2 regions of the Paraburkholderia sp. UCT31 genome follow, and region 2 is predicted to be linked to the other one. Evidence: riboswitches for the same ligand, from Rfam matches in the RefSeq annotation. Region 2 holds a riboswitch; the other holds the start of a gene.

Region 1 (15,682 bases), on a different contig from region 2:
AACTGGGCGGCGCGTATCGAGGCGCGCTTCAATCACGACCGGCGTCTGCGGCTCAGGGGCCTGCTCGCATGGGCGCTCGCGGTTCTGCCGCCGGTGTTGATCGCGTGGTGGCTCGTCGCCGTGCTGCCGTTGTTCGCGGCCTGCGCGCTGCATGTCGCGCTGCTGTGGTTCGCGCTCGGCGCGCGCAGCCTGCGCGATCACATCGCGCCGATCGCGCGGGCGCTCGGCCAACGCGATCTGGCCACGGCACGTGAGTTGACCGCACGGATCGTCTCGCGCGACACCGCGCAGTCGGACGAGGCCGCGCTCGCGCGCGCCGCGGTCGAATCGGCGCTCGAAAACGGCAACGACGCGATCTTCGGCGCGCTGTTCTGGTTCGCGCTCGCGGGTGGGCCTGGCGCGCTCGGCTTTCGCCTCGCCAATACGCTCGACGCGATGTGGGGTTATCGCACGCCGCGCTATCTGCGCTTCGGCTGGGCCGCCGCGCGCATCGACGACGTGCTGAACTGGATTCCCGCGCGCCTGACTGCCACGAGCTACGCGCTGCTCGGCGACACGCTGACCGCCTGGCGCTGCTGGCGCGACCAGGCGCCGCGCTGGGACAGCCCGAACGCGGGCCCGGTGATGGCCGCCGGCGCCGGCAGCCTGAACGTGCTGATCGGCGGGCCGGCCGTGTATCACGGCACGCTCGAGCATCGGCCGACGCTGGGCTTCGGGCGTCCCGCCGAGGCGCGTCATGTGGGCGCCGCGTTGATGCTGGTCGAACGCACGGTGATTCTCTGGCTGGCCGTGCTGATCGTGCTGGCGTTGTTGAGCGTGCCGTTTCATGGCTGAGCGGAACGACGCGCGTAGCGATGGGATGAGCGCATGAGCGACTGGACGCAACCGCGCGAGCACGCCGCAAGCGGCCCGATCGCGCACGGCGGCAACCTGCACGAAGCGGCGGCGCGCTACGGCATTGCGTACGCGCAGTGGCTCGATCTGTCGACCGGCATCAATCCGCACGGCTATCCGGTGCCGCCGCTGCCCGCCGACGCGTGGCGCCGTTTGCCCGACGAAGGCGACGGCTTCGCCGAGCGGGCCGCGCGCTACTACGGCGCGCCCGATGCCGCGCACGTGCTGCCCGTCGCCGGCAGCCAGGCGGCGATTCGCGCGCTGCCCGCGTTGCTCTCGCCCGCGACGGTCGGCATCGCGCCGCTGACCTACGGCGAGTACGCGCCCGCGTTCGCGCGCGCCGGACACGCGGTCGCGCCGCTCGACGTGCATCGCGACACGCTGCCCGCCGCGCTCACGCACGTCGCGATCGTCAACCCCGACAATCCGACCGCCACGCATATCGATGCCGCCAGGCTGCTGTACTGGCACGCGCAGCTGCGCGAACGCGGCGGCACGCTGCTCGTCGACGAAGCGTTCGCCGATACGCTGCCGGCCGCGCGGGTCGCGTCGCTGGCGGCGCATACGCATCGGGACGGGCTCGTCGTGTTGCGCTCGCCCGGCAAGTTCTTCGGGCTCGCGGGTGTGCGCGCCGGCTTCGTGCTGGGCGCGCCCGCATTGCTCGCCGCGTTGCGCGACAGGCTGGGGGCGTGGACCGTCAGCGGTCCCGCGCGTCATGCGGTGAGCGCCGCGTTCGACGATGCCGCGTGGCAAACGCGGATGCGTGAGCGGCTCATCGGCGACAGCGCGCGGCTTGCCGGGCTGTTGCATGCGCACGGTTTCGCGACACGGGGCACGCCGCTTTTCGCATGGACCGACGATGCGCGCGCCGCCGCGCTGCATGAAGCGCTCGCGCGGCGCGGCGTGTGGACGCGCCTTTTTCCGCCATCGCTTCGGGTGCCATCGGCCAGCGTGCGCTTCGGGCTACCGGGCGACGAAGCCGAATGGACCCGCTTCGAGCAACAGTTGCAACAGGCGGTTGACTCGATCGATACCGCGCGGTCGAGTTAGCGCAGTGACCTTCGCACCCAAGCCGCTCAACGCTTCGTGATCCGCCCTCGTCCGATGATCCGCTTTGCACGTTCCATCCGCTTTGCCCCGCCCGCGCATGGCTTCATCCATTGGTTCGGCGCCGCAGCGCTCGCGCTGAGCGCACTGAGCGCGCACGCCGCAATCACCGTCACTGACGACAGCGGCGCGACCGTCACGCTCGCCGCGCCCGCGCGGCGCGTGATCAGCCTCGCCCCGCACGTGACCGAATTGCTGTACGCCGCGGGCGGCGGCCCGAAGATGGTCGGCGCCGTGTCGTACAGCGACTATCCGCCCGAAGCGAAGCAACTCCCGCGCGTCGGCGACAACAAGGCGCTCGACCTCGAACGCATCGTCGCGCTGAAACCGGACCTGATCGTCGTATGGCGGCATGGCAACGCGCAGCGCCAGCTCGAACGCTTGCGCGAGCTACACGTGCCGCTCTTTTTCAGCGAGCCGCGCCGTCTCGACGATATCGCCGTGTCGCTGACCAGGCTCGGCCGGCTGCTCGGCACATCGGCGAGCGCGGATGCGGCGGCCGCCGCCTTCCGCGACGACATCGCCCGTCTGCGCGCGCGGTATGCGAACCGCCCGGCCGTCAGCGTCTTTTATCAGGTATGGGACCGGCCGCTGATGACGCTCAACGGCGAGCACATGATCAGCGACGTGATCACGCTATGCGGCGGCCGCAATGTGTTCGCGGACCTGCAGCCGCTCGTGCCGACCGTGTCGATCGAAGCGGTGCTCGCGGCGAATCCGCAGGCGATCGTCACCGCCGCGCCCGGCGCGACGCGGCCCGACACGATGCTGCCGCAACTCGACGCATGGCGCGCATGGCCGGGCCTCGCGGCCGTCGCGAACAACAACCTGTTTGCGATCGACGGCGATCTGATCAATCGCCCCGCGCCGCGCATCGCGCAAGGCGCGCGGCAACTGTGCGAGGACCTCGAACTGGCGCGCTCGCGCAGCAAGCAACCCGCGCCATGACGGCGCCGCGTGCGGCGAGAAAAAAGGATCGGTTTTCCGGATGACCACGCGGGTCACGCATTCCATCGCACGAGCGACCACTGCAGCGTCTCGTCGTTACGTCGCAACCAGACGATCCCCGTCATATCCAGCGACCACTGCAGGCAATGCGCGAGCGGCACCTCCAGCACCCACGACGCGATCGCGCGCATCACGCCCGCGTGCGTGACCACGTATGCGGGCGACAGCTCGCGCGTCAGCGCGAACGCATCGAACCACGCTCGCACACGCGCGACGAATTGCGCGACGCTCTCGCCGCCGTGCGCGCGCGCATGTTCGAAATTGGCGGCCCAGTCGTCGAGCAGCGCGCGATCGATCGTATCCCAGCGCTGTGCTTCCCACTCGCCGAAATCCATTTCCTTCAAGCGCTCGTCGTGGCTGACCACGCAGCCGAAGTCGTTCGCGATCTCGGTCGCTAGCGCGGCGCAGCGCGTAAGCGGACTCGTGATCAGCACACGCGGCGCCGGCACCTGCAAGCTCGCGAGCTTCACCGCCAACGCATTGGACGTGACCTCGGCGCTTTCCGCCAACGCGACATCACTATGGCCGTAACAAATCCCCGCCTCGAGCGCGACAGCGGGATGTCGAATCAGGACGATATCCATGCAAGCCCCACCAGGTAGATGCTCAATTCGAAGATCTGCTGCGCGAAGCCGAGGCAATCGCCGGTATAGCCGCCGATGCGTCTGACGAAATAACGGCCCATCGCAAAGCGCAGTGCGAACAGCACAGCACACGTGAGCGCGGCAAAACGCCAGTCGGGCATGCCGGGGCCGTTCGGCCACAGCAGCCAGGGCAGCCCGAACAGCGCGGCGCACAGCAGCGCCGGCCCGCTCAAACGCTGCGCGACCGGCTTGGCTTTGCCGGCCGCGCGCACATAGTCGAGCGTGGCCAGGTAACTGATCGCGCACGCGCGGCTCGCGCCATGCGCCGCAAGCATCAGGCTTGCGGCACGCAGCGGTGGCAACGCCGCGAGCGTTTGCCACTTGATCGCCAGGGCGATCACGAGCGCGATGGCACCAAAAGCACCGATGCGCGAGTCTTGCATGATGCGCAACGCATCGTCGCGCGTATAGGCGCCACCGAACGCATCGATGCAATCGGCGAGACCGTCCTCGTGAAATGCGCCCGTGACCACGAGCGACGCGGCCATCGACAGCAGCACCGCGACACTCGCCGGAAACACGCGCAGCGCGGCCAGATAGACGAGCGCGCTGAAGCCGCCGACCAACACGCCGACGAGCGGAAAATAGCGCGCCGCGGCGTTCAGATAATGCGGCTCGAAGCCGACCCAGCGCGGCACGGGCACGCGCGTGAAGTAACCGAGCGCCGTGAAGAAATAGCGCAGTTCCGCGAGCGGGTTCATGAACGTGGCGAGTGCAGGTTCACGGCGCTGCGGGCCGAGCTTCGCGTTATCGCGAAGCGCGTGCTCACGCGCTTCACGGTTCGCGATCGGCGACGCCCGCCGAATCGAAGCTGGCCATCTCGTTGACGAAGGCCACCGCCGCGCGCAGCAACGGCACCGCGAGCGCGGCGCCCGTGCCTTCGCCGAGCCGCATGTCGAGCGACAGCAGCGGCTGCGCGCCGAAATGATCGAGCATGCGCCGATGCCCGGCCTCGTTCGACGCATGCGCGAACACGCAGTACTCGCGCACGTCGGGCGAGAACGCATCGGCGACCAGCAGCGCGGACGTCGCGATGAAGCCATCGACGAGGATGGTCATGCGCGCCTCGGCGGCCGCCAGATACGCACCCGCCATCATCGCGATTTCGAAGCCGCCGAAGGTCGCGAGCACGTCGAGCGGCGCGCGTGCATCCGCATGGCGCGCGAGCGCCGCCGCGAGCACGTTGCGCTTCTTCGCGAGTCCGGCATTGTCGAGACCCGTGCCGCGGCCGACGCAGTCGTCGATCGGCACACCGCACAGGCGGCTCATCAGACACGCGGCCGCCGAGGTGTTCGCGATGCCCATCTCGCCGAAGCCGATCACGTTCGTGCCGAGCGCCGCGTGATGACGCACGCGCGCGGCGCCCGCCTGCATCGCGGCGAGCGCTTCGGCGTGCGTCATCGCGGCTTCGTGTGCGAAGTTGCGCGTGCCGGGCCCGACCGGAATGTCGACGAGTCGGTCCGTGGACGGCAGCGGCGTCGCGATGCCCGCGTTGACCACTTCGAGTTCGAGACCCGCGACGCGACTGAGCGCGTTGATCGCCGCGCCGCCCGCGATGAAGTTCGCGACCATCTGCGCGGTCACCGCTTGCGGATAGGGGCTCACGCCTTCGGCGGCGATGCCGTGGTCGCCCGCGAAAACGATCATCGCGGGACGCTGCACGGTGGGACGCGTACTACGCTGGATCAGGCCCATCTGGCGCGCGAGGGTTTCGAGCCGGCCGAGGCTGCCGGGCGGTTTGGTGCGCGTATCGATGATCCGCTGCAGCTCGGCGCGCAGCGTCTGATCGAGCGGCGCGACTTCGGGCAAACCGGCTGGGTGTGGGATGCGAGTCATAGGTGTGATCGAAACAAGGGATAGGAACGAATATCAGCCTGACTGTGCGTCATGGCCGGCAGGCGATTCGTGACGCGCGCGCGGCGCGGGTATCAGCGCCTCGTGCTCGCCGTCGCGAATCAGAATCAGCGGATAGCCGAACGCGCGGCTCGTCAACGCGGGCGTCAGCACGTCGCGCACTGGGCCCGCATACGCGCCGCCCGCGCCGTCGAGCAGCAACGCGTGCGTCGCGAAGCGGCGCGCGAGGTTCAGGTCGTGGCACGAGAACAGCACACTACGGCGCGGTTCGCGCGTCCATGCGACGAGCGCTTCGAGACAGTCGACCTGATGATGCAGGTCGAGATGCGACAACGGTTCGTCGAGCAGCAACAGCGGCGCGTCCTGGCACAGCACCGCCGCGAGGGCAACGCGCTGACGCTCGCCGCCCGATAGCGACAGCACGTCGCGCGCCGCAAAGTCCGCAAGGCCGAGCCGTTCGAGCGCCGCCCGCGCGGCCGCGCGATCCTCGTCGCGCTCCCAGCCCCAGCCGCCCAGATGCGGGAAGCGGTTCAGCAGCACGATGTCGAGCACGCTTGCGTTGAACGCATCGGCCGCGCTTTGCGGCATCAGCGCGCGGCGCCGTGCGAGCGGCAGCGGCTGCCAGCCGGCCACGCGCACGCCATCGAGTTCGACATGGCCCGCCGCCGGATGCAACAGCCCCGCCAGCGTCGATAGCAAGGTGGTCTTGCCAGCGCCGTTCGGCCCGGCGATGCACCAGATTTCGCCCGCATGGAACGTGTGCGTGAACGCGTCGAGCAAGGTGCGCGCGCCGGCGCGCAACGTCAGGCGCTGCGTGCTCAGCATCGAACAGGTGGGGCTGGGTTTGGCTCGTATCATCGGCGGCGTTTGAGCAGCATCCACAGGAACACCGGTACGCCGACCAGCGACGTGATCACGCCGACCGGCAATTGCGCGGGCGCGATCACGGTCCGCGCGATCAGATCCGCGCCCATCACCGCGACACCGCCGCCGAGCGCGGCCGCCGGCAGCAGCATGCGCTGATCGTTGCCGAACGCGAGCCGCAGCATGTGCGGCACGACGAGACCGACGAAGCCGATCGTGCCCGCAGTCGTCACCGCCGCGGCCGCCGCCAGCGACGCGACCAGGTACACACGCAAACGCAGCGGCATCACGGCGACGCCCAACGCCTGCGCGGCCGCGTCGCCGCGCAGCAATACGTTCAGACGCGGCGCGGCCGGCACGATCGCAAGCAGCACGAGCGCGAGCGCCATCAGCGCGGTCCACGGCAGCGCGCCGCCGTTGAGGTCGCCGGTGAGCCAGAACAGCATGCCGCGCAGACGGCTGTCGGGCGCGAGATTGAGCAGCAGCGTGATCAGCGCGCCCCACCCGGCCGCGATCACCGCGCCGGTCAATAGCAAACGGGGCGACGTGTCCTGCGGCTCGCCGCGCCATAGCTCGCGACGCGCGAGGCCGAGCACCAGCAGGATCGACACGAACGCACCCGCGAACGCGCTCGCATCGACGATCCACCATGCGCCGCCCGCGATCATCGCAACGAGCGCGAACGTCGCCGCGCCGCCCGACACGCCGAGCACGTATGGCTCGGCCAGCGGATTGCGCAGCAGCACCTGCAGCAGCGCGCCGGCGAGCGCGAGCAACGCGCCGCACGCGAAGCCGGCGAGCGCGCGCGGCAAACGCAACGTACGCACGATTTCGCCGGCGAGATCGTCGCTGCCCGTGCTGCCGAACGTGTGCGTGGGCACGAGTGCCGCAAGCACGCGCGACGGCGCGAGCGGCACGCTGCCGAGCACCAGCGACGCGCCGAGCACCGCCACGGCGGCGAGCGCGAGCCCGAGCCAGATCGCGGCCGCGCGTTTCGCGTTCATCGGGCGCGGCGTCGCCATCGCGGCGCGCAGCGAAGCGGACGCGCGACTCATCCGCATGCGCTCACGCATGCGGCCAACCCGGCGCGCGCGTCACTGCTGCTGCCAGCCGAGCGTGACATACGCACCGCGTCGCGGCGAGTTATACGAGTAGGCCGTTTCATAATCCTTGTTGAACAGATTGTCGATTTGCGCACTGACGTACCACGCTTTGGTGACGTTGTAGCGCGCCGACAGATTCACGATGCCATAACCGCCGAGGTTGCCCGTGCTATCGGTGCGCGGACCGCTGACGATCCACTCGCCGCCAACCCGCCAGCCACCGATGCTGCGATTCACCGCGAACGACCCGAACCGACGCGCGCGCCGCACGAGGTCGGTACCGTTGTCGAGATCGACCGGGTTCTGCAGCGTCACCGTTGCGCGCACGTCGGTCTTGCCGACATGACCGCTCCACGATCCCTCGAGTCCCTGCACCTTCGCATGGCCGACGTTCTCCGCGAGGTAGATGCCGGGGATCGTCTGCACGTAGTCGATCAGATTCGTATAGCGCGTCTGGAATGCGTTCAGACGCATCACGCCGAGCGCATCGGTCGCGTACTGCAAACCGGCTTCGACCGAATGACTGCGCTCGGGCTGGATCGACGGGTTGCCGCTGATCGGATAGTACAGATCGTCGAAGCTCGGCGCGCGGAACGCATCCGAATAGCTTGCGGTTACCTTCCAGCGCGACGTGATGTCGAATCCGTAGCCGAGATAGTAACTGTTCGCTCCACCGAAATCGGAGTACTGGTCGCGTCGCACGTTGGCCTGAATCTGGTTGCGGCCGAAGCGCGCGCTGTAGCCCGCGAAGACCGAATCGACGTGACGGTCGGGCGCGGCGAACGTGTCGGAGTCGAGCGTCTGGTCGAGATGCTCGTAGCCGAGTTGCAGCTTCTGGTTCGCGGCGAGCGCGAAATCGTTCTGCCACGTGTACTGGCGATTGTCGGTATCGAAGCGGCCGTTGTCGATGCCATTGGTGTTCGACACGCTGCGGTCGTCGCCCTCGGCGAGCGTGACGTGGGTGGTCCACCAGTCGGTCAGCTTGCCGTTCGCGAATACCGACACCTGACGCACCTTGCTATAGAGATTGTTCAGATCGGTGGGCTCGCCGTACGCATTGTCGTAGCTGTTGTCGTTGTTCGACTGGAAGTAGCTGACGCCCGCGTCCCACCTGTCGGTGAACTTGTGACGCAGCGACGCGCTGATGCTCTCGTTCAGATTGCCGTTTGCGTTCGGATTCGCGTTCGGCGCCTCGAGCGGATTGAGCGACGAAAAGCCGTCGTCCTTCGTGCGCGCGAGCGAAATATTGAAAGTCGTGCGCCCGTCCTGATCGAGCGCGCCGTTCACGCCGGCCGTTTGCGTCTGCGTGCGATAGCTGCCGTAGCCGACCGAAAAATTGAAACGCGGCGGATGATCGCCGCCGTCTTTCGTGAACACCTGCACGACGCCGCCGATCGCGCCCGAGCCATACAACGCCGACACGTTGCCGTTCACCACTTCGACGTGATCGACCTGATCGAGCGGAATCTGTGCGAGTTGAGCTGAGCCGAGACTCACCGAATCGACGCGCACGCCGTCGATCAGCAGCAGCGATTGCGTCGACGATGCGCCGCGCAGAAAGAGGCTCGTGGTCGAACCGGGGCCACCCGTGCGCGAGATTTGCGCGCCTGGCGCGAGTTGCAGCAGGCCGGGCAGATCGGTCGCGGTCGTGTCGGCGATGTCCTGCTGATCGAACCGCGTGGTCTGCGGGATCGCATCGCGCAACGCTTGCGGTCCGCGTTGCGCGGTCACGACGATCGGCGACAGCAGGTTGCCCGGCGCATCGGTGGAAGTGAGATTGGCCGCGTCGGCAACGTTTGCGGCGCTCGCAGCGGTTGCATCCGTCGCGGACGATGAAGACGCGGGCTCGGCGCTTTGCGCATGCACGACGAGCGGCAGGCTCGCGAACGCGAGCAGCGTTGCGCGGGCGATGGGGGACAGCATGGGATGACATTCCTGTGGATAGCGTGCGCGGCCTGCTTCCCCGCGGGCCGACGCGTCACGAGGCGCCCCCTTGTTTAGCGTTTTCGCGGGGGGACGTCCCTCTTTTCTGGCCGGTATCCGGGCTACGACACATCGATCCCGCCTTCCCACGCGTGACGCGCAGTGGCACACTCGCACGTTGAACTTCCAACCTTGCGACCAGGACCGACCTGCATGAGCACATCACATGCGGTCGCTTACCGTTGCGGGGGCAGCGCAGGTTCGCGCATCCGGTTTTGGCACCGCGCGCGCCCTGCTTCCCGTTTAACTGCGCGCGCCGAAAAGCGCGCGCGGGCACCAGAGTGCGGGAAGTTTAGGAGCGGCGTCACGGGGCGTCAAGAAAGGTCGACCGGAGCGCAATCGGTTCTGTTGAATGCAGGTTATTGTCGGATGGATTGCCGGTTTTTATCTTATGGTCGACGACGCGACACCCAACGAACGTGCACGAAGCGATGCTGTTACGTCTCGAAACGAGACAATTGTCGGAACCTGTAATATTCCGCGCTAAAATGCGATGTCTTTAGAGGACGCAGCACATGCTCACCGAACTCGAATCACTCTCCCAGAACATCGGCAAGCTGATTGCGATCAGCCAGCGCCACAACGAAGCGCGGCTCGCGCTCGAAGAGCAGCTCGCGCAAACGCGTGCCGAAGTGCAAGCCACGCATGCGGAACTCGCGCAATTGCGCGAAGAGCGCGACGCACTGCAGGCGGAACGCGACGCGCTGTCCGCCAAGATCGACGACGCTCAGGTGCGCCTGAATGCGATTCTCGAAAAATTGCCGCGCGCACGCGCGAGCAGCGAACCGGATAACCAGCTCGATCTGCTCGAGTCCGCCCGGCCCGAACACGAGGAAGCGGAAAGCGACGTGAGCCGACACGGAGAAAGCGCATGACCACCAAGCAGATCGAAGTATCGATTCTCGAAGTACCCTATCGTCTCGCCTGTTCGCCGGAAACGGAAGGCGCGCTGCTCGAGGCGGTCGCGCGCGTCGACGCCGAGATGCAGAAAATCCGCAGCGGCAGCAACGTGCGCGGCACCGATCGCATCGCGGTGATGGCTGCGCTGTCGCTGGCATCGGAACTGCTTAAGCTGCAAAGCAGCGTGCGACACGGAGAAGCATTTCCCGCTGAAGAAATCCGGCGTACAATGCAGCAAATGAACGAACAGCTAGGTACTGTGATCGAGCAGTACAGCTTGCAGTAAGCAGTAGTGGGCCGGTTTCGAACCGGTCACGTGTTCAACGGTTTGGGTTGTAGCTTCATCGGTTTAGCTTCCCTGCCTGGTTCGCCAAGGTCATACATTCCTTGAACCAATGCCATGTGCACGGTTGCGGAAATTTGTAGCACGGGTGTGCGCGTCACTCAGTCTGATGTACCCGAAGTGTTGCTAACTGCGACCAATTCTGAACCCTCGGTTCAGGATGCCGGCCTAGCGGCTAAGGCGGGGATCTTATCTGGAACGGCATCGGACTTCGGTTCGATGCCGTTTTTCTTTGGTCATCGTTTTTTCGTTTGAGCGCCTTTTTCAGGGGCTTTTCCGTACGCGCCTGCTGTTGTTGCGCTTCGTTCAATCTCACACGCTCACTCCGATTCATGCGCTACTGGCTGATGAAGTCCGAACCGGACGAAGCAAGCATCGACGACCTCGCCAACGCACCTCATCGCACCTTGCCGTGGACCGGCGTACGCAACTATCAGGCGCGCAACTTCATGCGCGACGTGATGCAGGTCGGCGACGGCGTGCTCTTCTATCATTCGAGCTGTCCGGAGCCCGGCATCGCGGGCATCGCGGAGGTCTCGTCGACCGTGTATCCGGACCCTACGCAGTTCGATAAAAAGAGTCCGTACTACGACGCGAAATCGTCGCCAGAAACGCCGCGCTGGATGCTCGTCGACGTCGTGTTCAAGAAGAAAATCGCGCTGATTCCGCTTGCCGCGCTGCGCGAGCATGCCGAATTGCAGGACATGCGCGTGCTCGCCAAAGGCAACCGCCTGTCGATCACGCCGGTGACCGAAGCCGAATGGCGCTTCATCACTAAACAGCTGGTTTAAGGGCGAACGCGCGACGCGGCACCTGTCGTGATCGCATCCAGGTCATCGTTTCCGATGCGGCGGCGAAGCACTAATTGGGGAACCAAGCGTCGGTAAAACGCGCCTAATCGGTCGACGAAAGCGTGAGCTCGAACCGGCCGCTCGACGGCAAGCCGATGCATTCGCCAGCGCATCTGTCAAACCGCGCGCCACACCCGGCGCTCGCGTCGAACGTGCACAACCTGTTCAAACAAGGATTCCAGTCATGACGACAAAAACCGCACGGTCCCTCGCACTTGCGCTCGCCTTGGGCGCGCCTGTGGCACTCGCACTGAACCCTGCGCCCGCTCGAGCGCAGACCATGATGCCGCAGCCTTCGGGCGTGCTGTCGCTGAATGCGCAGGCGAGCGCGGAAGTCCCGCAGGACGAAGTCGAAATCACGCTGTTTTACGAGCAGGAAGCGAGCGAGCCGTCGTCGCTGACGTCGACGCTGAACGAACGCGCCGACGCGGCATTGCAGAAAGCGCGCGGCGTCAGCGGCGTGACCGCGCGCTCGGGCGCGTTCTCGATCTTCCCGTCGACGGACCGCGACGGACGCATCACGACGTGGCGCGGCCGCACGGAAGTCGTGCTCGAATCGCGCGACTTCGCCGCGGCATCGAAGCTCGCCGGACAGATGGCATCGATCATGCAGGTTGGCAACGTGCGTTTCTCGCTGTCGCCGCAAGCGCAGCGCGCGGCCGAACAGCGGCTCAGCGGCGAGGCGATCAAATCGTTTCGCGAGCAGGCCGCGGCGGCCTCGCAGGCGTTCGGCTTTAGCGGCTATTCGATCCGCGAGGTCAACGTGAATCACAGCGGCGTGATGCCGCGTCCGATGATGATGATGAGCGCACGCGCGATGGGCGCCGACGCGAAGAGCGCGCCGCTGTCGCTCGAAGGCGGCACGTCGACGGTGACGGTCAACGTGTCGGGGTCGGTGCAGATGAAGTGACGCGCAAGCGCAAGCCCAAACAGAAAACGCCACGGCATCCATCGATGCCGTGGCGTTTTTTCATGCAACGCTCGCTACGCTAGCCGAGCGCCGCTCAGTTCGCGCCAACCGCCTGCGCCTGCTCGCGACGCTCACGGCGATACGCCCACACCATCAGGCCGATGCCCGCGAGAATCATGGGCAGCGACAGCCATTGACCCATCGACAGCCCCATCGCGAGCAGGCCGAGGAAATCGTCCGGCTCGCGCGCGAATTCGACCGTGAAGCGCGCCAGGCCGTAGCCGATCAGGAACATCGCGGAAATCGCGCCGAGCGGCTTCGGTTTGCGCGAGAAAAAGATCAGCACGAAGAACAGCGCCACGCCTTCGAGCGCTATCTCGTACAGCTCCGACGGATGTCGCGGCAGCATGTGATATTGCGCGAACACTTCGTTCAGATGCCATTGCGCGGCCAGTTGCGGATGCGCGGCGAGCCATGTGGCGTCGTCAGGCGCGGCGCCGGGAAACAGCATCGCCCACGGCGCGGACGGATCGGTCACGCGGCCCCACAGCTCGCCGTTGATGAAGTTGCCGAGGCGCCCCGCTGCGAGGCCCGTGGGCACCATCGGCGCGACGAAGTCGGTGACTTGCAGCCACGAGCGCTTGCGCTGATAAGCGAACAGCATCATCGCGATCGTCACGCCGAGAAAGCCGCCGTGAAACGACATGCCGCCTTCCCACACCTTGAAGATGTCGAGCGGATGCGCGAAATAAAAGCTCGCCTTGTAGAACAGCACATAGCCGAGCCGGCCGCCGAGGATCGTACCTAGCACGCCGTAGAACAGCATGTCGTCGATATCCTTCGCGGTCCAGCCTTGCGCGGCGACGTACGGCAGCCGCAGCCGCAGCCGGGCGACGACGATCGCCGCGACGAACGCGACGAGGTACATCAAGCCATACCAGCGCACGGCGAGCGGCCCCAGATGGATGGCGACAGGGTCGAAATTGGGGTGAATGAGCATCGTGTAGTTATGGGCAGTTCAGGTTCGAAAGCAGTTTTTACAGGGAATCAGAAGCGGGATCTAGACACGCGACGCGACGCTCGCCGCATGCGCGCGCACGATGTCGATGAAGCCCGCCAGCACCGGGCTGACCTCGTCGCTGCGCCAGACGAGGCCCGTCTCGATCGCGGGCACCGACTCGGACAGCGGCCGGTACACGACGCCCGTGCGCCGCAGGTTACGCAACGATTGCGGCACCAGCGCGACGCCCATGCCGGCCGACACGAGACTCACGATGGTCTGCATCTGGATCGCCTCCTGGCCGATCCGTGGCGCGAGGCCCGCAACGCCGTAGCAATCCATAATGATGTCATAAAAGCCTGGCGCGAGACGCCTTGGGAAGATCACGAGCGGCGCGTCGGCGACATCGCGCAGGCTGACGGGCATGTCGAGCCATTCGGCGGCGGGGTCTTCGGCGGCGCTGCCCTTGCCGTTTGCGTTCACGCTGCCCCGCAAGCCTTGCGCCATCTCCGTCGACATCGCGATCACGAGCGGCTCGCGCGCGATCGGCAGCCACGACAGCTGCGCCGCATGTCGCGACGGCAGCGGCGCGATCACCAGACCCGCGTCGATACGCCCGGCCACCAGTTCCTCGACCTGCACGTCGCTGGTCGCCTCGGTCAGTTCGAGCCGCACGCGCGGATGCCGCGCGCCGAAATCGCGCAGCAGCAGCGGCAGCAGGCCGTAATCCGCAGTCGACACGAACGCGAGCGACAGCACGCCCGCCTCGCCGCGCGCGAGGCTCTGCGCGAGCGGCCTGAGCCCTTCCGCGGCCGCGAGCAGCCGCTGCACCTCCGGCAACAGATCGGCGCCGACCGCCGTCAACTCGACCGAGCGCTTGGTGCGCGCGAACAGCTCGACGCCGAGTGTCTCCTCGAGCGCGCGGATCGCCTGCGACAACGGCGGCTGCGTCATCGACAGACGCGCGGCCGCGCGCCCGAAGTGCTTTTCCTCGGCGACGGTGACGAAATAGCGCAACTGGCGCAGGTCGGGGATCGTCGGCAGCATGATTAATATATTTTACGACCTGAACAACCGCGAATAATACACACGACGCGTGTCACGCAAATCCGCCGGTTTGCACGGTCTGGCGGAACTACACTGAACGGATGCGCGCGCGGACGCCGCCGCGCGCTTTCATCAGAACAGCCAGACTGGAGCTCCCCATGGCCTACAACCGTCGTTCGAAGAACATCACGCAAGGCATCGCGCGTTCACCGAATCGCTCGATGTACTACGCGCTCGGCTACCAGAAAGAGGATTTCGACAAACCGATGATCGGCATCGCCAACGGCCACTCGACGATTACGCCGTGCAACGCCGGCCTGCAGCGTCTCGCCGACGCGGCAGTCACCGCGATCAGGCGCGCCGACGCGAACCCGCAGACCTTCGGCACGCCGACGATCTCGGACGGCATGTCGATGGGCACCGAGGGCATGAAGTACTCGCTCGTGTCGCGCGAGGTGATCGCCGATTGCATCGAGACCTGCGTGCAAGGGCAATGGATGGACGGCGTGGTCGTGATCGGCGGCTGCGACAAGAACATGCCGGGCGGCATGATCGGCCTCGCGCGCATGAACGTGCCGGGCATCTACGTGTACGGCGGCACGATCCGGCCGGGCAACTGGAAAGGCACCGATCTGACGATCGTATCGTCGTTCGAGGCGGTCGGCGAATTCACGGCGGGCCGCATGTCGCAGGAGGATTTCGAGGGCATCGAGAAAAATGCGTGTCCGTCGACCGGTTCGTGCGGCGGCATGTACACGGCCAATACGATGAGCTCGTCGTTCGAGGCGCTCGGCATGTCGCTCATGTATTCGTCGACGATGGCGAATCCCGACCAGGAGAAGGTCGACTCGGCCGCCGAATCGGCGCGTGTGCTCGTCGAAGCCGTCAAGAAGGATCTGAAGCCGCGCGACATCATCACGAAGCAGTCGATCGAAAACGCGGTTGCCTTGATCATGGCGACCGGCGGCTCGACCAACGCGGTGCTGCACTACCTGGCGATCGCGCACGCGGCCGAGATCGAATGGACGATCGAGGACTTCGAGCGCATGCGCAAAAAAGTGCCGGTGATCTGCAACCTGAAGCCGTCGGGCCAGTACGTCGCCACCGATCTGCACAAGGCGGGCGGCATTCCGCAGGTGCTGAAGATCCTGCTCGACGCCGGGCTTCTGCACGG
Region 2 (15,682 bases):
AGAAAGAGTTCGAACTCGCGCTGCTGCTGTTCCAGCATATGAGCCGGCCGTTGTCGCGCGCACACATTCTCGACGTGATCTGGAAGCAGGCCACGGACATCCCGTCGCGCACGATGGACACTCATGTGTCGATGTTGCGCAGCAAGCTCGGTCTGCGCCCCGAGCACGGTTATCGGCTCACGCCGATCTACGGCTATGGCTACCGCCTCGAGCGGATCGAAGCCGACACCCCACCGGCCGCCGACGACGAACCCACTGAAGACGCGGGGGAAGCGTGACGGTCTGCGTGGATGGGGCGGCATCGGGCAGCGCCGCCATGCCCGGCCGCCGCGCCGCCGCGTGGCTTGCCGCGGCCTGTCTGATTGCAACGGGCGCGACCGGCTGGAGCGCGCTCGCGCACGCGCAGCCCGCGCGCGGCAAGACCGGAGCGAAGGCGTCGCCGGTCTACGCTTCGTACACGACGCACGAGGGCGACACGCTGTATGACATCGCCGCCCGCTACATGGCCGATCCGACCGACTGGGCGCTGTTGAGCAGCCTCAATCACGTGCCCGCGCCGCGCCGCATGGCGGCCGGCATCGTGCTGCGTTTGCCGTCCCAAAGGCTGCGCCAGGATCGGGACACGGCTCGCGTGGTCGCGACCAGCGGTCCGGTCGAGCACGCGTTCGACTCGAGCCCCTATCTGCCGCTGAAAACCGGTGAAACGCTGGCCGAAGGCGATCGCTTGCGCACCGGCGCGAACGGGTTCGCGACGCTCGAACTGCCCGGCGGCTCATACGTGACGGTCGCGCAGAACGGCGAACTCAATATCGAGAGACTGCGGCACGTCACGCTGACCGGCGTCGCCGATCGCGTCTTTGAACTGCGCGCCGGCGAGGTCGAGAGCCAGGTCACGCATGCGAAGCGACGCGATGATCGCTTCCAGATCCGTTCGCCTTCGGTGGTCGCCGGGGTGCGCGGCACGCGTTTCCGCGTCGATTACGACGGCGACACGCAAACCACCGCGGTGGCGGTGCTCGACGGCGCGGTCGGCGTCGATCCGGCCACGCAGCATGGCCAGAGCACCGCGCCGGCGCCAGGCAGGCCGTTGCAGGCGTCCGAGCAGCTGGTCGAGGCAAGCTTCGGCAACGTCACGCACTCGGGCGGCGCGGTCGGCAGTCCGGTCCAGCTGTTGCCCGCACCCGCGCTCGCGCGGCCGGCGCGCGTGCAGGACGGCAAGAGCGTCGCGTTCGACGTCAACCCGGCCGAGCACGCGGTCGGCTATCGGCTGCAGATTTCGCACGACGCCGATCAACTGGACCTGGTGCGAGACCTGCGCGTGAGCGCGCCGCATGCCGACTTCGGCGATCTGCCCGACGGCACGTACTTCGTGCGCGTCGCGTCGACCGATAGCAACGGTCTCGACGGCCTGCCGAACGTGTACGCGTTCGAGCGCCGCCAGTTGGGGCTGGACGCTTCGGCCGCGCAGCGCGCGGGTAGCCGCGACTACGAGTTCCGCTGGTTCGTCAGCCGCAGCAACGTGCCGACCCGTTTCCGCTTCCTGCTCGCGAACACGGCCGAACTGAGCCATCCGGTAATCGATCGCCCCGATCTGCCGGGCGGCGAACTCGTGATCAGCGATCTGCCTCCGGGCGTCTACTACTGGACGATCGTCGCCGAGCAGTTCGACAACGGCCGCTTCTACGAAAAGAGCAGTCCGGTCCGCTCCTTTACGCTTGCGCGCTGACGCTGGTAGATTCTCGGGGCCGGCCTGCTGGCCGGTCCGTCCTCCCGTTTCCGACTACATCGTCCCGTGCCCGCCACTTCTACGCGAATGAGCCTCGATCCGCGCGCCCGTCTCGGACGGCGGGCGGGCCGGCGCTTTCTGATCGAGTGGGTCAGCGTTGGCTGTCTCGGTCTCGTGGTGATCCTGCTGACGTCGTTCGGGCGCGTCGGCGCCGGCATCGATCTGCTGGTGTACGACCAGTTTCTGAAGCTGCGCGAGCAGCCGCGGCTGTCCGACATCGTCGTCGTCGAGATCGACAACGCGAGCATCGACGCACTCGGCCGCTGGCCATGGCCGCGCAGCGTGCACGCGCGGCTGCTCGAGCAGATCGCCGCGGCCAGACCTGCCGCGGTGATCTACGACGTACTGTTCACCGAGCCCAATGTCGACGACGCCCAGCTCGCCCACGCAATCGCGCTGAGCCCGACCTATCTGCCCGTGCTGCTGACGCCGCCCGATGCGAGCGGCAAGCGCACCGTCGATGAACCCGTCGCGCCGCTCGCGCAGGCTGCTGCCGGGCTCGGTCACATCAATTTCGAAGTGGACAGCGACGGCATCGTGCGCAGCGTCGCGCGCTTCCAGGGCGACGAGCGCTCGCGCTGGCCGCAACTGACGGTGCTCGTCGCCGACGCGGTCGAACACGGCAAGCTGCATCTGCGCGGCGGCCTGCCGCCGCGCCCCTCGAACGAGCCCGCACGCGGCAGCGACGACGGCGGCGAAGAGCGCTTCCTGATTCCGTTCGGCCCGAACGCCGCGAACCACCCAAAGCTCAGTTTCGCCGACGTGCTCGCCGGCAAGGTGCCGGCCGATCAGTTGCGCGGGCGCATCGTCGTGATCGGCGTGACGGCGTCGGGTCTGTACGACCGCTTCGCGACACCGGTATCGGGCGAGCTCGGTCCGCTGCCCGGCGTCTACATCCACGCGAACGTGCTCGACACGCTGCTGAGCGGCCGCGAGATCCAGCCGGTCGCGCTGTGGGTCGTGTTCGCGGCGGCGCTCGGGCCGCTCGCCGCGCTGCTCGCCGGCTTCCTCGTGCTGTCGCCGCGCCGCTCGTTGTTGCTGACCGGCGCGCTGGTGCTGCTCGCCGCGACCGGCAGCGCGCTGCTGCTGTACGGCGGCAGGCTGTGGATCTCGCCGGTGCCGGCGATCCTCGGCGTCGTGATCGTCTATCCGATCTGGAACTGGCGACGCCTCGAAATGACGATGGCGTATCTGCGCGGCGAACTGCAACGTCTCGCCGACGAGCCGCATCTGCTGCCCGAGACGCCGAAGCGCCGCCGCGAATTCGGCGGCGACGTGCTCGCGCAGCACATGGCGCTGATGGCTCAGGCCGCGCAACGGGTGCAGGACATGAAGCGCTTCGTGTGGGACAGCCTCGATAGCGTGCCGGAGCCGATTCTCGTCAGCGACGTGGCCGGCGTCGTGCTGATCGCGAATCACGCGGCGAAAGCGCATTTCGCGCGGCTAGGCGCGCCGATGCCCGAAGGCCAGCCGATGCAGAGCGTGCTCGGCGGCCTCACGCTCGTGAAGACGATCGACACCGGCGCGGCCACCGACGACGAGCGCAATCTGTCCGCGCACGCGCATTGGCCGGCGCTCCTCGATCCGACGCGCGGCGAGTTCGCGGCGCTGATGGCGCAGGGCGTCGAGGTGCGCGACGCGAACGAGCGCGACCATCTGCTGCGTTATGCGACCTGCACCAACGCGCAGGGCGAGACGACCGGCTGGATCGCCGGTCTCGTCGACGTGTCGGCGCTCCATGCGGCCGAGCGTCAGCGCGAAGACGCGCTGCGGCTGCTGTCGCACGACATGCGCTCGCCGCAGGCGTCGATCATTGCGCTGGTCGAGATCGAGCGCGCGCGGACCGAGGCTGCGCTCGCGCGCAGCGTGCTGGAGCGCATCGAACGCTACGCGCAACGCGCGCTCACGCTTGCCGACGACTTCGTGCAACTGGCGCGGGCCGAATCGCAGGCCTATGTGCTCGAGCCGCTGAGTCTGACCGAACTCGTCATCGATGCGAGCGACGAGGTCTGGCCGCAGGCGCATGCGAAGCGCATCGCGCTGCATACGGAATCCGGCGACGACGCCGACGACGATCCCTGGATCTGTGCCGACCGCTCGCTGATGACACGCGCGCTGGTCAATATCCTGAACAACGCGGTCAAGTACAGTCCGCCCGACACGCGCATCGTGTGCAGCTTCACTGGCCAGCCGGCGGCAAAGCGCGCGGGCAGCGAGGCGCCGCGCGTGTCGTGCACGATCCGCGACCAGGGCTATGGCATTCCTGAGGAGCAGCAAGCGGGATTGTTCGAGCGCTTTCGCCGTTTTCACGAGGCGGAGCGGCCGGAAGTGGGTGGGGCGGGACTCGGCATGGCGTTTGTCAAAACCGTCGTCACGCGCCACGGTGGCAGCGTCGAAGTCGTCAGCGCGCCCGGCGAGGGGACGGCCTTCACGATCTGGCTGCCCGCGCTCGACGACGCGCCCCTCGACGAATCGATCGCACCGCGCGTCTGATGCGCCTTTGATGTATTCGATGTACCAGAGAGAAAACAAAAAATGGCAAAGATCGCTCACCTCTGTGCCGCGCTGGCCGCGGCGAGCCTCACCGCTTGCGCGGGCCTGAGCGCCGACGTGCACACCGTCTCCGCTAACGGCGCCGACCGCGCCGTTGCGCTGCAAGGCGAGCAGACCTATTCGCTCGCGCGCACGCAGCCGCAGGACGACAGCGCCGATCATCCGCAAGTCGAAAAGCTGTTGCGCGACGAGTTGGCGAAACACGGGTTCGTCGATACAGCGGGCAAGCCCGCGCATTATCTGCTGTCGATCGCGTATAGCACGCGGCCGGCGTCGATCGGCATCGGCGGTGAGGATTGCGCGCCCGCCGATTGCGGCGCGGGCAGCGACGGTCCAGGCGCGCTGCTGTTTGGGCGCAAGTATCAGCACGCGCTGACGCTGCGTTTTTTCGACTACGCGAGCGGCGCCGAGCGCTACAAGGTCGGCGCGGTGTTCATGGATCGCGATGCGGACCCGCTGCATGCACTGCCGTTGCTCGTGAAAACCGCGCTCGCGAAGCTGCCGTTCGATGCGCCGGCCGACTGGCGTGTGAAGCTCAGCATCGACAAGACGAGCGGTGTGCCGAACGTCGACTCGATGGAGCCGCTGCAGCGTTAAAACGCAGCCTCGGGTCGCCGGGGCCGCGAGTATCAGTTATTCCTGCGCCGGCTCGTCTTGCGGCCAGCGGTTTTCGAACACGCAATCGGCGAGCGGCAGACGGCTCGCCCAGCGCTCCGTTTCGAGCATCGGCTCGCTATAGAAGGCAGCGACGTGGCCCAGGCACAGAATCGCGACCGGCCGCGCGCCTTCCGGCATCGCCAGTAGCTGGTGCACCGCGTCGACATCGAATAGCGACACCCAACCAAGCCCGAGTCCTTCCGCGCGCGCGGCGAGCCACATGTTCTGGATCGCGCACGCGACCGACGCGAGATCCATCTCCGGCAGCGTGCGACGGCCGAAGACGTGGCGCTCGCGCCCGTCCATCAACGCGATCACCAGCAGCTCCGCGCATTCGCGCATGCCTTCCACCTTCAGCTTCATGAACTCGTCGCGGCGCTTGCCGAGCGCGTCGGCGGTGGCGAGCCGTTCGCGCTCGACGATGTCGCGCAAGCCCGTGCGCAGCGCCGCGTCGGTGATGCGCACGATCCGCCACGGCTGCATGTAGCCGACGCTCGGCGCGTGATGCGCCGCGTCGAGCAGACGCCGCAGCACCGCCGGATCGACCGGATCGGGCACGAAGTGGCGCATGTCGCGGCGTTCGTAAATCGCGCGATAGACCGCATCGCGCTCGGAGTCGTCAAAAGGTTTCGCCATGAAAGAGGGCGGCCGTGAAAGCCGGGTTGGAGGGCCAGTAAGCGTGCATATAGGTTGCCACAATCGGGCCCACGCGGAACACCGCTTCGCCGCGCGCGTCGCTGTGCGCGCGCGTGGCGAAGCGCTGCGGCGCTAGCGGCGTCGCGAGCTTCGAGTAGTGGAACGTGTGCCCGGTCAGCGTGCCGTGGACGCCATCGATCTGCTGCATGCCGAGCGACGTGAAGCGCGTTTGCATCGTCGCGTGACCGGGCAGCAGGCCCAGCATCGGCGTGCTAGTGCCTTGCGCGTCGGTCAGCGTGTCGAGCAGATAGAGCATGCCGCCGCATTCGGCGACCAGCGGTTTGTCCGCCTCGACGTGCGCTCGGATCGATGCGGCGCTGTTCACGTTGCCCGCGAGCGTCGCCATATGCAACTCGGGATAGCCGCCCGGCAGATAGAGCGCGTGCGTGCCGGCGGGCAACGCTTCGTCGGCGAGCGGCGAGAAATAGCTGAGCCGCGCGCCGAGCGCTTCGAGCAGCGCGACGTTGGCCGGATAGATGAACGAGAACGCGGCGTCGCGCGCGATCGCGATGTGCTTGCCTTCGAGCAGACGCGGCAGCACTTCGGGCGAGGGCACGCCGAAATCGACCGGGCGCGGCAGTTCGGCGAGCGCGGTCGACGCGAGCGTATCCGCCGCGCGTTCGAGGCGCGCTTCGAGATCGTCGATTTCATCGGCCTGGTGTAGGCCGAGGTGGCGGTCGGGCAGTGTGATCTCGTCGCTCGCGGCGAGGTGGCCGCACCAGCGCAACCCGGGCGGCAGTGCTTCCTGCAACATCTGCGCGTGCCGGGCGGAGCCGACGCGATTCGCGAGCACGCCGTGGAACGGCAGTTGCGGCCTGAAGCGCGCAAGGCCGAATGCGAGCGCGCCGAAGGTCTGCGCCATCGCCTGCGCGGAAATCACCGCGAGCACCGGCACACCGAACGTGGTCGCCAGATCGGCGCTGCTCGGCGTGCCGTCGAACAGGCCCATCACGCCTTCGATCAGGATCAGATCGGCTTCTTGCGCCGCCCGCGCGAGCAGGTTGCGGCATGCGCTTTCGCCGACCATCCACAGATCGAGCGACAGCACCGGCGCGCCGCTCGCGCGCGCGAGGATCATCGGATCGAGAAAATCCGGTCCGGTCTTGAACACGCGCACGCGACGTCCGAGCCGCCGGTGATAGCGCGCGAGACCGGCGGTGATCGTGGTTTTGCCTTGTCCCGACGCGGGCGCGCTGATGAACAGCGCGGGGCACGCCCCGAAGGAAGTCCCCTGGGGGGACGCCGCGGAGCAACTCCCCTTGGGGGGCGCCCCGGACCAAGCCCCGTTGGGGGACGCCGACATCGCTCAGAACTCCACGCCGCGCTGCGCCTTCACACCTTGCTCGCGATACGGATGCTTGATCGCGCGCATTTCGGTGACGAGGTCGGCGGCTTCGATCAGCGCGTCCGGCGCATGGCGTCCGGTCACGACGACGTGCAACATCGGCGCACGCGCGTTGATCACCGCGAGCACTTCGTCGAGCGGCAGGTATTCGTACTTCAGCACGGTGTTCAACTCGTCGAGGATCACCATCTGGTAGTCGCCGCTTTCGATCATCCGCCGCGCTTCGTTCCAGCCTTTGCGCGCGGTCGCCATGTCGGCCTCGCGGTTCTGCGTGTTCCACGTGTAGCCGTCGCCCATCGTGACGAAATCGCATTGCGCGATCGCGCCGAGGAAATCGCGCTCCGACGTATGCAGCGCGCCTTTGATGAACTGCACGACGCCGAGCCGCATGCCGTGGCCGAGCACCCGCACGGCCATGCCGAACGCGGCCGTGCTCTTGCCCTTGCCGGTGCCGGTGTTGACGATCAGCAGGCCTTTTTCGACGGTCGCGCTGGCCTGCTTCTTTTCGTGGCCTTCGCGGCGGCGTTCGGTCATGCGTTGATGTGATTCCGGATCGGTTTTCATCGGGGGTCCTGGTTTTGAGAGGCGGGATGGGATGGGGTCGCGTCGCTAAGGGCAGCGTTGTTCGCCGCTGCGATCGCCACCGTGATGCCGGCGTGCGCGGTCTTGCGTACGATCAGACGCGCGTTTTGCGCGGTTGTGGTGGAGTCCGGCGCCGTTGCCGCCAGCAGCGCGCACGGCTCGCACACACCATCGACGCCGAGATGCGCGTGTGCCGCCGCCGACGGCGACGCGACCGGTACCGCGGCGATCTGCTCGCGGCTGAACAGTTGCAGCGGCAGCTGATGACGCGAGCAGAATTCGAGCAGACCGGCTTCGTTGGCTTTGGTGTCGATCGTCGCGATCGCGCGGATCTGCTCGAAGGCATTCGATCCGAGCGCTGCGCGGACGGCGGCTTCGATATCAGCGGCTTCGCTGTGCAAGCGGCAACCGATGCCGACGCTCAGCGTTTTGATCGCGCGTCCGAGTCCGTGTCGTGTCGCGCTCGCTGCCAGTTCGTGAGCAACGCCGGCCTCGCGTTTGGCCGCATCACGCGCCAGTGCGAGCGACGCCACACCGCCGATCACGACGATCGCCGGCGAGCCGAGCCCCGCGCGCGCCACCGCCTCGGCGAACTCGCGAAGCGGCGCGAGCACATGACGCTGCTCAGGCCGCGTCGCCGACTCGATCGCCGCGCACGGCGTGTCGGCGGACATGCCGGCCGCGAGCAATGCGCGGGCGATCTCGCCGAGCCGGCGCATGCCCTTGTAGATCACCAGCGTCATGCGCGTCGCGGCGAGCGCGGCCCAGTCCGGTTCGCCACTGCCGGCGCCGTGGCCGGTGACGAACACGACGCCCTGCGCGTGATCACGATGCGTGACTGCGATACCGAGCGCCGCGGGCGCCGCGATGCCGGCCGTGATGCCGTTGATCACGTCGACTTCAATACCCGCGGCCTGTAGCGCCTGCAACTCTTCGCCGCCGCGGCCGAACACGAACGGATCGCCGCCCTTGAGCCGCGCGACGCTGCGCCCCGCGCGCAGATGCCCGAGCATTTGCGCGACGATGTCGGCTTGCGGCGTCGACGGATGGCCGCCGCGTTTGCCGACGTACACGACTTGCGCGTCGGTGCGCGCGAACTGCAGCACGTCGGGATTCACCAGATCGTCGACGAGCACGACATCGGCCTGCGCGAGCGCGCGGGTGGCCTTCAGCGTGATCAGTTCGACGTCGCCGGGACCGGCGCCGATCAGCCAGGCGCGCGTCATCGCGGCGTGCATGGCGCGCGCCATGCGGTGATGGAAGAAGAGAAGCGGCGTGCGACAGCGCGCGCGGCGGTGAATATAGAGGTCATGCGCAACTGCGAATCCGGGCACGCGCGATGCCGCGCTGCTACGCCTTCACATCCGTTCCCCGCGGATTCCGGCGGCCGGCGGCGCCACGTGATGCACGGATGCAATGCGGCACCGCCTCCGCGTCTGGCCGGTATCCGGGCTGGCGGCCTCATGCGCTTCGCCTTCCCGTCCCGGTTTGTGGATTCGCGGGACAGTGGCATCAAAAAACGCATGCGCGGCACGTCGGAATCGAAGGCGAATCGAATCGCGCGCCGCAGGTCGTTTACCGTTGCGGGGACAGCACAGGTTGAACGCGCGAGGCGCTGCCTGTTTCCCGTTTAACTGCACACGCGAGCGCATGTGCGGGCACCAAACGCGCGCATACGATAGCACATGGCGCCTTGCCGGATAAGCCTCGGCGGCGCTTTCCGGCTCGGTGCGTTGCTTGACTGCGCAAGTCCCCGGGCCTACACTCGCACGCACTTTGGGTGCTCGCGTGCGCGCTCGTGCGCATGCAGTTAAACGGGAAACAGGGAGCCACCTGCTCTGGAGCGGCTAACCTGTGCTGTCCCCGCAACGGTAAGCGAAAAGCGGTTCCGGCTTGATAGCCGGGCACCGCAGTGCCGGCTTCGATGTCCTCGCGCAAGGTCGCGTGGACATTTCACCACTGGACGAGAAACCACTCGGCCGGGAAGGGGAAGCGGCGCTTTCGCCAGCCCGGATACCGGCCCAAAGAAGCAGAACGACCGCCGCGGGGATGCGGCGGCGCGTTCATGACCTCAGTTCCGCTTTCTGTATTTCCGTTGTCGCGGCCATGCCGTCGTTCGTCCCCGTGTCCGGTGATCGCTGGTACTGCTGCGCGTGCTTCATTCGCTCCATTCGCCAGCCGACGCGGACCCGCGCGCGGACTTTCCGGCATACCGATCAACGCCAAGGGATGGACCTCACGATGCAAACTCAATTGCGCAAGATCCCCGTCACGATCATCACGGGCTTTCTCGGCAGCGGCAAAACCACGCTGCTGCGGCACATTCTTCAGCATGCGGGCGGCAAGCGCATCGCGGTGATCGTCAACGAGTTCGGCGAGCTCGGCATCGACGGCGAAATCCTCAAGGGCTGCGGCATCGGTTGCGATGAAAACGGCGTCGAGACCGAAGGGCAATTGTATGAACTCGCGAACGGTTGTTTGTGCTGCACCGTGCAGGAAGAATTTTTCCCGGTGATGGAAAAGCTCGCGGAGCGCCGCGACGAACTCGATCACGTGCTGATCGAAACGTCGGGGCTCGCGTTGCCGAAGCCGCTCGTGCAGGCGTTCAACTGGCCGCAGATCCGCAATGGCTTCACGGTCGACGCGGTGGTGACGGTGGTGGACGGGCCGGCCGCCGCAAGCGGCCAGTTCGCCGATAACCCGCTCGCCGTCGATGCACAGCGCAAGGCCGATCCGAATCTCGATCACGAGTCGCCGCTGCACGAGCTGTTCGAAGACCAGTTGTCGGCGGCCGATCTGGTGATTCTGAACAAGACCGATCTGATCGACGAGTCGCGGCAGCACGAGGTCGAAGCCGCGATCCGCGCGGAGATTCCGCCGCAGGTGAAGATCGTGCGTGCGCAGCAGGGGCGGCTCGACCTGCATACGCTGCTGGGCCTCGAAGCGGCGTCGGAAGAGACGATCCACCTGCGTCATGACCACCACGGTTCCGCCGACGACCCCGATCATCACCACGATGAATTCGATTCGGTCGTCGTGCAGGCATCGGTACCGTCGCGCGACGCGGCGCTCGCCGCCTTGCAGACGCTCGTCGAAACCCACACGATTTACCGTGTCAAAGGCTTCGCGGCACTGCAGGGCGCGGCGATGCGTCTCGTGATCCAGGGCGTGGGCCGGCGCTTCGACAGCTACTTCGACCGGCGCTGGCAAGCGGGTGAAAATGGCGACGGCGCGTTGAGCCGCTTCGTGCTGATCGGCGCAGACCTCGACCAACACGCGCTGCAACAGGCGTTCGACGCGGCGCTCGGCGCGACGTCGAACGCGACGGCATAAACGGGCGCACCAGCATGCATCTGCTGCGCACGACGCCGGGCGGCTTCGTCGACGATACGCAGGGCGTGATCCGCATCGATCAGCAGCCCGCCGAGATCGTCGTGCTCAGTTCCGCCGACACCACGCTGTCGCTGCTCGCGAGCGTGGTGCCGCGTCTCGGCGACGGCTTTCCGAGCGTGCGGCTCGCGAACGTCACGTATCTGCGTCAGCCTGCCTCGGTCGATTTCTATCTGGACGACGTGTTGCAGCATGCGCGCGTGGTCGTCGTCGATCATCTCGGCGGCGAAACGTATTGGCCGTACGGCATCGAGCAGGTGGTCGCGCTCGCGCAGCGCAAACAGCAAACACTCGCGATGTTTTCCGGCGATCTGCAGGAAGACCCGAACCTGCTCGCGCGCAGCACCGCGAGCGCCGAGTTGTGCCAGCAGCTGTGGCGCTATCTGCGCGAGGGCGGTCCGCAGAACGCCGAGGCGTTTTTGCGCTGCATCGCGTATCGCGCGCTCGACTGGGGGCGCGAACCCGATCCGCCGCGCGCGTTGCCGGCCGCGTCGTTGTATCACCCCGAGCGCGATACCCCCATCGTCGCCGACTGGGAGGCGCGTTGGCGGCAAGACGCGCCGGTCGTCGCGATTCTGTTCTACAAGGCGCATCTGCAGGCCGCCAATACCGCGGTGTTCGATGCGCTGATCGACGCGCTCGAAGCGCAAGGGCTCAATCCGCTGCCGCTCGCGATCACGTCGCTGAAGGATGCGGTGAGCCGCGATGTCGTGCAGTCGCTGTGCGCCCAACATGGTGTCGCGCTCGTGCTGAACACGACCGCGTTCGCTGCTTCCGCGATCGACGACCCGGAGCCGCTCGCGCTCGCCGGCGACGCGCCGGTGTTCCAGGTAATCCTGAGCGGCGGCAATCGCGAAGACTGGCTGAAGGACAACCACGGCCTCAATTCGCGCGACATCGCGATGCATATCGCGCTGCCCGAAGTGGACGGGCGCATCATCACGCGCGCGATCAGCTTCAAGGGGCTCGCGTATCGCTGTGCGCATACGCAGGTCGACGTGGTCCGCTATCAGCCCGACCTCGAACGGGTGCGCTTTCTCGCCGAGCTGAGCCGGCGCTGGTGCCGTTTGCGTTCGCTCGATAACGCCGACAAGAAAATCGCGTTGATTCTCGCCAACTATCCGATGAGCGAAGGGCGCATCGGCAATGGCGTCGGGCTCGATACGCCGGCGTCGGTGGTCGGCATTCTGTCGATGCTGCGCGATGAAGATTATCGTGTCGGCGAATTGCCCGAAAACGGCGACGCGTTGTTGAACAGGCTGACCGAAGGCGTGACCAACGATCCGGTCGTACGCGATCTGCGTCCGGCCCTGCAAAGCCTCGCACTCGACGACTACCTCGCGCAGTTCAACGCGTTGCCGGCGAGCGTGCGCGACGCGTTGAACGCTCGCTGGGGCAAGCCCGAGCAGGACCCCACGCTGCGGCGAGGCCGCTTCATGATCGCCGGCTGGCGCTGCGGCCAGGTGTTCGTCGGCATTCAGCCTGCGCGTTCGCGCGAGCACGGCGACTACGCGAGCTATCACGATGCGGAGCTCGTACCGCCGCACGCATATCTCGCGTTCTATTTCTGGCTGCGCCATCAGTTCGGCATCGACGCGGTCGTGCACGTCGGCAAGCACGGCAACCTGGAATGGCTGCCGGGCAAAAGCGTCGCCTTGAGCGACGCATGCTGGCCCGATCTGATTCTCGGACCGATGCCGCATCTGTATCCGTTCATCGTCAACGATCCGGGCGAGGGCAGCCAGGCGAAGCGGCGCGCGCAGGCGGTGATCATCGATCATCTGATGCCACCGCTTACACGCGCCGAAAACTATGGGCCGCTGCAGGACCTCGAACGCCAGGTCGACGAATACTACGAGGCATTGATGGTCGATTCGCGTCGCGCGAAGCTCTTGCGTCGCACGATTCTGACGACGATCGTCGAGCATCGGTTGCACGAAGAGCTGAGTCTCGCGGCGCCGAACCGACAGGACGATGAAGACGCGCTGCTCACACGCGTCGATGCGTGGCTGTGCGAGCTGAAGGAAGCGCAGATTCGCGATGGCCTGCATACGTTCGGGCAGTCGCCGCGCGGCGTGCAGCGGCGCGACACGCTGCTCGCGCTCGGGCGCTTTCCGGTCGGCGATGGGCAGGGCGGCAAGGCGGGGCTCGTCGACGCGCTGGCGCGCGATCTGCGCATCGATCATCGGTTCGACCCGTTGACGGTGGATTGGGCCGCCGCATGGGACGGCCCGCGACCCGAGGTATTGCAGCGGGTCAGCGATGCGCCGTGGCGACATTACGGCGATACGCGCGAGCGGTTGGAATTGCTCGCGGGCGAGCTGTTGCGCGGCGTCTGCGGTGTCGATTGCGATGTCGCGGATCGTTCGCCGGCCGTCCCCGTAGCCGACGAAAATCTGCCGCAAGCGGCACAGGTGATCGCACGCCTGTGCGACGACGTGCTGCCGCGTCTCGACGCCTGCGGCCCGCAGGAAATGACGCAACTGAAGCGCGGCCTCGAAGGACGTTTCGTGCCGCCAGGTCCGAGCGGTTCGCCGTCGCGCGGTCGGCCCGACGTGCTGCCCACCGGCCGCAACTTCTATTCGGTCGACACGCGCGCGGTGCCGACGCAAGCCGCGTGGGCACTCGGCCTGAAATCGGCGCAGCAACTGATCGAGCGGCATCTGCAGGAGCACGGCGATTATCCCCGCGCGATCGGCCTGTCGGTCTGGGGCACCGCGACGATGCGCACCGGCGGCGACGATATCGCGCAGGCGCTCGCGCTGCTCGGCGTGCGGCCGAAATGGGCGCCGGGCAGCCACCGTGTGACGGACTTCGAGATCATGCCGATCGACGCGTTCGATCGGCCGCGTATCGACGTCACGTTGCGCGTATCCGGTTTCTTTCGCGATGCGTTCGCGAACGTGATGCATCTGTTCGATGCGGCCGTGCAAGCGGTTGCCGAACTCGACGAGCCCGCGGAGCTGAATCCGATTCGCGCGCGCGTGCAGCGCGAACGCGATGCGTTGATCGCGCGCGGCATGGACCCGGTCGAAGCGCGCAAGCGCGCCGGCTGGCGCGTGTTCAGCGCGCGGCCGGGCACGTACGGCGCGGGTCTGCAGCAGATGATCGACTCGCGCCAATGGCAGACCGACGCCGATCTCGCGAACGCGTATCAGGCGTGGGGCGGATATGCGTACGCGCAGAAGAGCGCGGGCGAGGAAGCGCATCAAGCGTTTGGCACGCGCCTCGCAGCGATGGACCTCGTGCTGCAGAACCAGGACAACCGCGAGCACGACGTGCTCGATTCGAACGACTACTACCAGTTTCAGGGCGGCATGGTCGCGGCGGTGCGGCATCTGGCAGGTCAGCAGCCGCGCGTCTATCACGCGGATCACAGCAATCCGGCCGCGCCGCGCGTGCGGACGTTGCAGGAGGAGATCGCGCGCGTGATCCGCTCGCGCGTGGTCAATCCGAAATGGCTCGACGGCGTGAAGCGCCACGGCTACAAGGGAGCGGCCGAGATCGCCGCGACCGTCGATTATCTGTATGGCTACGACGCGACCGCGCGCGTGATCGCGGATCATCAATACGCGCTCGTCGCCGATGCTTATCTGAATGACGCCGATACGCGCGCATTCATGCAACGGCACAATCCCCATGCGCTGCATTCGATCTGCGAGCGTTTGCTCGAGGCGATGCAGCGGGGGCTGTGGCAGCAGCCGGGTGACTATCGCGCGCAGGTGGAAACGCATCTGCTGGCGAGCGAACAGCAGATCGAAGGAAGACAAACATGAATGGAGCGATGCGAGGAGCGGACGACGCGGGTTGCTCCGCCTGTGTATCGGGTACGGCGGCGCGGCCCGTTTTTCCGTTTGCGGCGCTGATCGGCCAGGCCTCGTTGCAGCAGGCGCTGGTGCTCGCGGCGATCGATCCGGGCTTGGGCGGCGTATTGATCAGCGGACCGCGTGGCACTGCGAAGTCGACTGCCGCGCGCGCGCTCGCCGAACTGCTGCCGGAGGGAGAGCTCGTGAATCTGCCGCTTGGCGCGAGCGAGGATCGTCTGATCGGCACGCTCGATATCGAAAGCGTGTTGCGCGACGGCTCGGTGCGCTTCTCGCCGGGGCTGCTCGCGAAGGCGCATCGCGGCGTGCTGTACGTCGACGAAGTCAATCTGCTGCCCGATGCGCTCGTCGATGCGTTGCTCGATGCGGCGGCGAGCGGCGTGAATACCGTCGAACGCGATGGCGTGTCGCATAGTCATGACGCGAGCTTCGTGCTGATCGGCACGATGAATCCCGAAGAGGGCGAGTTGCGGCCGCAATTGATCGACCGCTTCGGTCTGATGGTGGAGTTGCAGAACACGTTCGAGCCGCGGGTGCGGCAGGCGATCGTCAAAGCGCGGTTCGCGTTCGATCTCGATCCCGCTGGGTTTCGTACCGCTTACGCGGAGCAGCAGGCTTCATACGTGCAGCGAATTCGCTCGGCGCGCGCGGCGCTGCCGCTGCTGTCGTTCGATGACGCCGTCCATGCGCGCGTGAGCGCGCTATGCATCGAGGCGGCCGTCGACGGCCTGCGCGCCGACCTCGTGATGCTGCGCGCGGCGCGCGCGCTGGCCGCATTCGAACGGGCAGGTGCGGTGACGGTGCGACATGTGGAGCGCGTTGCCGATCCGGTGCTGCTTCATCGGCGGC

The links. Region 2 has a riboswitch for cobalamin ahead of cobA (uroporphyrinogen-III C-methyltransferase). Riboswitches for the same ligand answer to the same signal wherever they lie in the genome.
Region 1: it holds a riboswitch for cobalamin, as region 2 does, so the genes downstream of both, F6X40_RS16690 (TonB-dependent receptor domain-containing protein) here and cobA (uroporphyrinogen-III C-methyltransferase) in region 2, are expected to answer to the same signal.

What each region holds. Positions count from the first base shown of each region.
Region 1 is NZ_VZQP01000017.1:113,181-128,862, reverse strand. It holds gene cbiB (adenosylcobinamide-phosphate synthase CbiB) at 1-834, shown strand, start outside; gene cobD (threonine-phosphate decarboxylase CobD) at 868-1,944, shown strand; gene F6X40_RS16720 (cobalamin-binding protein) at 1,999-2,949, shown strand; gene cobC (alpha-ribazole phosphatase) at 3,003-3,593, opposite strand; gene F6X40_RS16710 (adenosylcobinamide-GDP ribazoletransferase) at 3,578-4,354, opposite strand; gene cobT (nicotinate-nucleotide--dimethylbenzimidazole phosphoribosyltransferase) at 4,428-5,489, opposite strand; gene F6X40_RS16700 (ABC transporter ATP-binding protein) at 5,523-6,332, opposite strand; gene F6X40_RS16695 (FecCD family ABC transporter permease) at 6,362-7,426, opposite strand; gene F6X40_RS16690 (TonB-dependent receptor domain-containing protein) at 7,466-9,397, opposite strand; cobalamin riboswitch at 9,488-9,753, opposite strand; gene F6X40_RS16685 (ATPase) at 9,973-10,332, shown strand; gene F6X40_RS16680 (cell division protein ZapA) at 10,329-10,643, shown strand; RNA gene ssrS (6S RNA) at 10,710-10,891, shown strand; gene F6X40_RS16670 (EVE domain-containing protein) at 11,033-11,491, shown strand; gene F6X40_RS16665 (SIMPL domain-containing protein) at 11,736-12,461, shown strand; gene lgt (prolipoprotein diacylglyceryl transferase) at 12,556-13,461, opposite strand; gene F6X40_RS16655 (LysR family transcriptional regulator) at 13,522-14,508, opposite strand; gene ilvD (dihydroxy-acid dehydratase) at 14,667-15,682, shown strand, end outside.
Region 2 is NZ_VZQP01000026.1:100,628-116,309, forward strand. It holds gene F6X40_RS22320 (response regulator transcription factor) at 1-278, shown strand, start outside; gene F6X40_RS22325 (FecR domain-containing protein) at 275-1,726, shown strand; gene F6X40_RS22330 (CHASE2 domain-containing protein) at 1,793-4,279, shown strand; gene F6X40_RS22335 (DUF4136 domain-containing protein) at 4,322-4,936, shown strand; gene bluB (5,6-dimethylbenzimidazole synthase) at 4,973-5,632, opposite strand; gene F6X40_RS22345 (cobyrinate a,c-diamide synthase) at 5,616-6,995, opposite strand; gene cobO (cob(I)yrinic acid a,c-diamide adenosyltransferase) at 6,999-7,601, opposite strand; gene F6X40_RS43265 (cobalamin biosynthesis protein) at 7,598-8,137, opposite strand; partial or broken gene cobA (uroporphyrinogen-III C-methyltransferase) at 8,120-8,845, opposite strand; cobalamin riboswitch at 9,040-9,300, opposite strand; cobalamin riboswitch at 9,381-9,659, shown strand; gene cobW (cobalamin biosynthesis protein CobW) at 9,861-10,952, shown strand; gene cobN (cobaltochelatase subunit CobN) at 10,967-14,785, shown strand; gene F6X40_RS22370 (ATP-binding protein) at 14,782-15,682, shown strand, end outside.